Regions from separate parts of the Mesorhizobium sp. M5C.F.Ca.IN.020.29.1.1 genome, predicted to be linked through region 1. Evidence: predicted binding sites of a transcription regulator. Region 1 holds the regulator's gene; the other holds the start of a gene.

Region 1 (3,413 bases):
ATCAGGCTGACCATCGACGTGATGTCGACCGCCCGGCCGACACTGCGTTATGCACCGGGACGCGTCAGGGTTTCGGCACGCAAAATTCCCGCTGAGATAACTGCAGGCTCGGTGGCAACCGGTTATGTGCGGCTTTTGCCTCCGACTGGCCCGGTTAGGCCGGACAGTTATGACTTCTCCTTTGACAGCTATTTCGCCGGTATCGGTGCCAGTGGCTTTTTCCTCGGCGATCCGAAGATCGTCGTTTCCGAGGATGTGCCGTTCGCCGCGCGCCTTTCTTCCTCGATCGAAAAGGCGCGCGAAAACATTGCCGACCATATCAGGGACAGCATTGGTGGCGCCGAGGGGGAGATTGCCGCCGCACTGATCATCGGCGTGCGTGCCGGCATTCCCGAAGAGATAAACGAATCGATGCGGCGCACCGGCATCTACCACATCATCTCGATTTCCGGCCTGCACATGGCGCTTGTCGCCGGCACGATTATGGGATTGCTGCGCGGCGCCTTTGCGCTGTTTCCCGATTTTTCGTCACGCCGGCCGGTCAAGAAATATGCGGCTGCTGCCGCACTCCTTTCCATCGCTGCCTATCTCATTTTTTCCGGTATCGTGGTCGCGGCTGAACGCAGCTTCATCATGCTGGCGGTAATGCTTGTCGCCGTGCTGTTCGACCGAGCGGCACTTACCATGCGCAATCTGACGATTTCTGCCATCGCCGTCATCGTCGTGTCGCCGCACGAGGTGGTCGGCCCAAGCTTCCAGATGTCCTTCGCCGCGACTGCTGCTCTCGTGGGCGCCTATGCCGGCTGGTCCGACTATCGTGCCGACAGGGCCACGGCGCCGCCACAGCGACGGTCGCCGGTCGCTTTCGTCACGCGAAAACTCGCCGCTGGGACAGGTACCATCGCAATGACCTCCATCATTGCCGGCAGCGCCACCGCGCTCTTCGCCATCTGGCACTTCCAGCGCGTATCGCCGCTTAGCCTGTTCGCCAATCTGGCGGTCATGCCAATCGTCACGGTCGTCATGTTCCTGGCCGTCCTCAGCGCTCTGGCAATGCCTTTCGGCTTCGACGGACCTTTCCTCTACATGATGGGCAAGGGACTGACGGCCATGATCGCAATATCGGGATGGATTTCCGAGCGGTCGCCGGTCGATGCAGTCGGGCTGATCTCGTTGCAGTCGGTTCTGCTGGTGACGGTCGCCCTGGTCATCGCTACGATGGCGACGACATGGTTGCGGCTTGCGGCACTTCCCTTTGCGCTCGCCGGCCTGCTGACGATTTCCGACACGCGCGCCCCCGATGTGCTGATTTCGGAAGATGCGCATCTGGTGGCGCTGCCGATCGGCGGCGGCGAACTTGCCGTCAACCGGGTGCGTTCGAACGAATTCACCACCGACAACTGGAAACATGCGCTGGTTTCAGCGACCATTGTCGAGCCGGAGACATTCGAAAAAGGAGACGTGCGGTTCGACATCGCCGACCCGGCCGACCTGCCGCCTGGAGCGCCCTTCTACTGCACTGCCGGCCTGTGCCTCGCCCGGCACCCGTCCGGCGCGATCATCGCACTCGCCGACGACCGCAAAACCGCACGGCCAGCCTGTGCCTTTGCCGATTTGATCGTCATCGACGATGCCACAGCCTATTATAATCCCTGCCGCAATCCGCTGGTTCTCGTCGTCACCAAACGGCAGCTCGCTCGCGTGGGCAGTGCCGCCGTCTTCTTCGATCCGCTATCAGCGACGACGCGCGCAGAAATCCGTTTTGCCGTCAGACAGCCATATAGGCCCTGGCACGAGCAGCGGAGATTTTCGCGCGAGGCGAGGGGCTTGCCGCCATACCGCAGGGCCGAGAAACCCAAGAAGCCTGCCGCTCAGTAACGCCGGATCAGTCCGACGAGCTTGCCTTGCACCTTGACCCGGTCCGGCCCGAAGATGCGCGTCTCATAGGCCGGATTGGCGGCTTCCAGTGCAATCGAGGCGCCCTTGCGGCGGAACCGCTTCAGCGTCGCTTCCTCCTCGTCGACCAACGCAACGATGATCTCGCCAGGCTGGGCGGTGTCGGCGTTGCGGATGATGACCGTGTCGCCGTCGAAAATGCCGGCCTCAATCATCGAATCACCCTTGACCTCCAGCGCGTAGTGCGTGCCGCCGGTGATCATGTCCGGTGGTACCGAGATCGAATGCGTCTGGTGCTGGATGGCGTCGATCGGCACACCGGCAGCGATGCGGCCCATCACCGGTATGGAGATGGTGGCAACGACGTCGTCGTCATTGCCGGCCGCGGGCAGGCGCGAAGGCGCCGGTTTGATCTGTCGTCCGAGGCTGCCCTGCCCAAGGCTGCCCTGAATGACGCTTGGCGAGAATTTGCGCGCCGCATTGAGGCCGGGCGCGATCGAATCGGGCAGGCGCAGCACCTCCAGCGCGCGGGCCCGGTTGGGCAGGCGGCGAATAAAACCGCGCTCCTCCAGCGCCGTGATCAGCCGATGGATCCCCGACTTCGAGGCGAGGTCGAGCGCTTCCTTCATCTCGTCGAACGAGGGCGGAATGCCGCTTTCCTTCAGCCGCTCGTGGATGAACATCAGCAGTTCATGTTGTTTGCGTGTCAGCATCGTGACCCCCAACAGAATCAGAAAAACAAACCCAGAACAAACACTATCTGTTCCAGTTGTGTTCCGCAACCGTTTAAAGTTTAATGAATGTGTTGACGTTTTGTTCAGCGTAGCATCAGTACGCTGCACGCGGCGCCCGTCGCGGCTGGGGGAGCGAATGGCTCGCGCACGATCAGCCCGTTGGCGTCGGCCAGCATTTTGAGCATCGAGGAATCCTGGACGCCGAACGGGGTCGCCAGTGGCGTGCCGGCTTCTTCCTTCACCACCGCGCGTACATAATCCTGCCTGAGATCGTTGGCCGGCATGGCGGCGCCGAGCCGCGCCTGACGAATGTCCTGCCGGAAGGCGCGGCCGCCGAGCCGCGCAAGCAGCGGCTTCAGAAAGAGCTGCGTGCAGACCAGGCTCGCCACCGGATTGCCAGGCAGGCCGATGCAGCGGATGTCGCCCAGCCGCCCGAACATCAACGGCTTGCCGGGCCGCATGGCGATTTTCCAGAAATCGAGCGTCATGCCTTCACCGGTCAGCACGTCATGGACCAGGTCATGGTCGCCGACCGAGGCGCCGCCCAGCGTGACAATGACATCGGCGCCTGCGTCGACCGCTTGTTTCACCAGCGTGGCGATCGCCTCCTTGCGGTCGGGGGCGATGCCGAGATCGAGCGCGCTGGCGCCGACCGAGCGGGCCGCGGCGGCGACGCCATAGGCATTGGACGAGATGATCTGGTCGGGGCCAAGGTCGCTGCCCGGCGGCAGCAATTCGTCGCCGGTGGCGATGATGGCGATCAGCGGCCGTTTCACCACGCTG
Region 2 (3,413 bases), on a different contig from region 1:
CTATCGCGAGCGCTATGAGGCGCTGGTCGAGCATGTCGGCCGCGACGGCCTCACCGGTCTGCTGCACAGAGGACGCTTCGACAGCGACGGCGAAGCCGCTGTTGCGGCCAGCCTGCGGACGGCCAAGCCGCTCAGCCTCTTGGTCATCGATGTCGACCACTTCAAATCGATCAACGACCGCTTCGGCCGCGCCGAGGGCGACAAGGTGCTGAAATCCGTCGCCGCCCTGCTTGGCGAGATTGTCGGTCCAGAGGATCAGGTGTTCAGAATTGGCGGCGAGGAATTCGCCATCCTCTGCTCACGTTCGCATTCGGTCGCCAGGCTGCTTGGCGAAAGCATCAGGCACGCGGTCAAGGCATCCGCAAGCACGAGCCGGTTCGACATCACCGTCAGCGCCGGCATCTCCACTGTCAGCGAGACGACCCGCTGCCTTGCCGATGTTTTTGCGCTGGCCGATCAGCGCCTCTACAAAGCCAAATCGACCGGACGCGAACGCGTCGTCGGCGAACCGGGCGGCCACGAGGCTGACAGCCTCACCGCGTGGACCAGATCAGGACGCGGCATCGGCGCATAGCATCCAGACCGGCTCGGCGTGTCACTGGAACTCGATCGGATCGACGGTGCCTTTCGGACAGCCGGCATTGTTCGTCGGCACCGATGCCAGCAACAGCTCACTGAGCGAAGGGTTTGGACCGATCGGGCCGGCCAGGCCGAGCGTCAGTTCGCCGATCAGCCGCCTGCCGCTCGAATGGTCGTTCAGACAGGAGACGCGAACCCGCGCGCCCGCGCCGGGACCGAAAGCACTATCGAAGGCGCTGCGGATCTGGTCGGAGGTCAGATCCCGGCCAACGTTTTGTGTGAAAAGATCACGCACCGGTGAAGCATTCACCGCGCGCGTCAGGTTCAGCGCATCGGAAAAATACTCCTGCTGGCTCTTGCCGTAACAGGTGCCATGCTTGATCCACTCATGCCTGTCGAGATCAGATGCGGTGCCTGGCATTACCTGATCGAGCTCCGACCGCGTGTTCGGCTCGAGCTCGACCGGCGGCAGGTCCCGCCAGTGCGCCGGATTGTCGTTCGCCCTGTCGGCCGCTGCCACCTCGCAATAGAAATTTCCGTTCGGCTGCGGCCACAGCCCATGCAAGGTGAAATGCCTCGCTTCGAAACCGGCCGCCGTCTGCGCCTTGCATTCGGTCTTGCTGGGCTTGGTTTCGCAAAACGCCGGCTGCCAGCTCAGCGCGAGGACATATTCGGGCCTTCCCGAGATCGGCGCAGCGGACTTCTCCCGGTCGACCGGCGCGGGTGCTGCCGGTTCCGTGGATGCGCTGCCACCCGAAACATGGCCGCAGTCGATCCTCACCCAGCGGCGCTCGGGGTCGGCGCCCGGCACTCGGATCAGATAGTGCGTGGGAGCATCCTTGTTGCCAGCCAGCAGCTCATAGCTCTGTCCCGCATCGGTCGAGATGTTGCCGGGATTCTTGCCGTTCATGATGGCCTGTGTCGCTGGACAGGTGGCGTCGGCCACGAAGGAGCCGCTCATCTTCACCTCGGCCCGAGCAGTACCCGTTAGCAACGCGGCGACAAGCGCAAATTCGAAAACCAGACCTGTCCGCGTATGCATGAAAATACCCCGGTGAAAAATGCTGCGGCAACAGACTGCCGCCCTCTCTTGGTATCAAATTCTCCATGTCAGAATTGCGATACCCGCGTTGCGACGCAAGAACAGCACTGCGGAAAACAAGGCCAACGGATTGACGCAAAACCGGCGTCGGCGCACACAAACGTCCGCAGGCGTGAAAGACGCGTTGGAGACGAAGCGACAATGTCATTCAGCCAGCAGCGCGTGCTCCGATCGCCGACCGGCGCCGAGCTCAACCTTTATGTGAAACGTGCCGAGGGCGGCGCGCGCGCGGTCGTCCAGATTAATCACGGGCTGGCCGAACACGCCGCGCGCTATGTCCGCTTCGCTACCTTTCTGGGTGAGCGCGGCTTCCATGTCTACGCCCATGATCATCGCGGCCATGGCGCAACCAAGGCGCCCGATGCCCCACTCGGCAGGTTTGCTCAAAAACACGGCGGCGCCAAGGTCGTTGCCGATGTCGCCGCTGTGCACGACCTGATCGCCGGCGACCACCCCGGCCTGCCCGTCATCGTCTTCGGCCATTCCATGGGCGGCCTTGTCGCGCTGAATTTCATCCTTCATCATTCGAGCCGCCTGCACGCCGCCGCCATCTGGAACGCTAATTTTTCCGCCGGGCTCGCCAGCCGTGCCGTGCAAATCATCCTGGCCTGGGAAAAATTCCGGCTCGGCTCCGACATGCCGTCGCGTATGCTGCCGCGACTGACCTTCCAGGCCTGGGGCAAAGCCGTCCCCGATCACCGCACGCCGTTCGACTGGCTGTCGCGCGACGCAGCCGAAGTCGACAAGTATATCGCCGATCCGCTATGCGGTTGGGATGCCTCCGTGTCGATGTGGCGCGACCTGTTCGGGTTCGTCTTCGACGGTGCCGACGACACTAATTTTTCCGGTGTCCGCAAGACCCTGCCGATCTGCCTGGTCGGCGGCGAAAAGGACCCCGCCACCGACGGCGGCAGGGCTGTCAGCCATCTCGCTGGCCGCCTGCACAGGATAGGTTTTTCGAATCTCGTTTCAAAGGTTTACGCCGAGACCCGCCACGAAAGTCTGAACGAGGTGAATCGAGATAAAATCATGGACGATTTCGCCTTATGGGCCGACAGCGTGCTGAAACAACCATGCTCGACATCAACAAGATCGGGTTTGGCCCATTGCAAGAACCGTGACAGCATCACGCGGGATTGATACAGGCTGCGTTTCCGATCAATCACGGTGATCCATGACTGAGCCTCCGCTGAAAGGTGTCCGCGTAATCGAACTCGCCCGCATCCTGGCCGGACCGTGGGCGGGGCAGATGCTTGCCGATCTCGGCGCCGACGTCATCAAGGTCGAGAGCCCGGATGGCGGCGACGACACCCGCAAATGGGGTCCGCCCTTCGTCATGAGCCATGACGGCGAAAACCTCTCGGCCGCCTACTATCATTCCTGCAATCGCGGCAAGCGCTCCATCGCCATCGATTTCTCGACGCCCGAGGGCGCCGAGACAGTGCGCCGGCTGGTCGCCACATCGGACGTTCTGATCGAAAACTTCAAGGTCGGCGGCCTGAAGAAATACGGCCTCGACTATGACAGCCTCAGGGAAATAAACCCGCGGCTGATCTATTGCTCGATCACCGGCTTCGGCCAGGACGGGCCCTATGCGCCGCGCGCCGGCTATGACTTCATCATCCAGGGCATGGGCGGCATGATGTCGATCACCGGCGAGGCCGGCCGCGAGCCGCAAAAGGCCGGTGTCGCCGTCTCCGACATTTTCACCGGCTTGTATTCGGTGATTGCC

What was found. The regulator LexA, encoded in region 1, represses DNA repair genes until DNA is damaged. The targets are predictions, from matches to a motif close to TGTTCNNNNTGTGTTCNG.
Region 2: EOA85_RS06295 (ribonuclease) is a predicted target of LexA. The motif match lies at 1,732-1,749, and genes of this name have one in related genera.

The regions. Positions count from the first base shown of each region.
Region 1 is NZ_RZSW01000414.1:1,991-5,403, forward strand. It holds gene EOA85_RS25765 (ComEC/Rec2 family competence protein) at 1-1,878, shown strand, start outside; gene lexA (transcriptional repressor LexA) at 1,872-2,609, opposite strand; partial or broken gene glp (gephyrin-like molybdotransferase Glp) at 2,714-3,413, opposite strand, start outside.
Region 2 is NZ_RZSW01000044.1:13,660-17,072, forward strand. It holds partial or broken gene EOA85_RS06290 (GGDEF domain-containing protein) at 1-574, shown strand, start outside; gene EOA85_RS06295 (ribonuclease) at 596-1,621, opposite strand; gene EOA85_RS06300 (alpha/beta hydrolase) at 1,823-2,821, shown strand; gene EOA85_RS06305 (CaiB/BaiF CoA-transferase family protein) at 2,856-3,413, shown strand, end outside.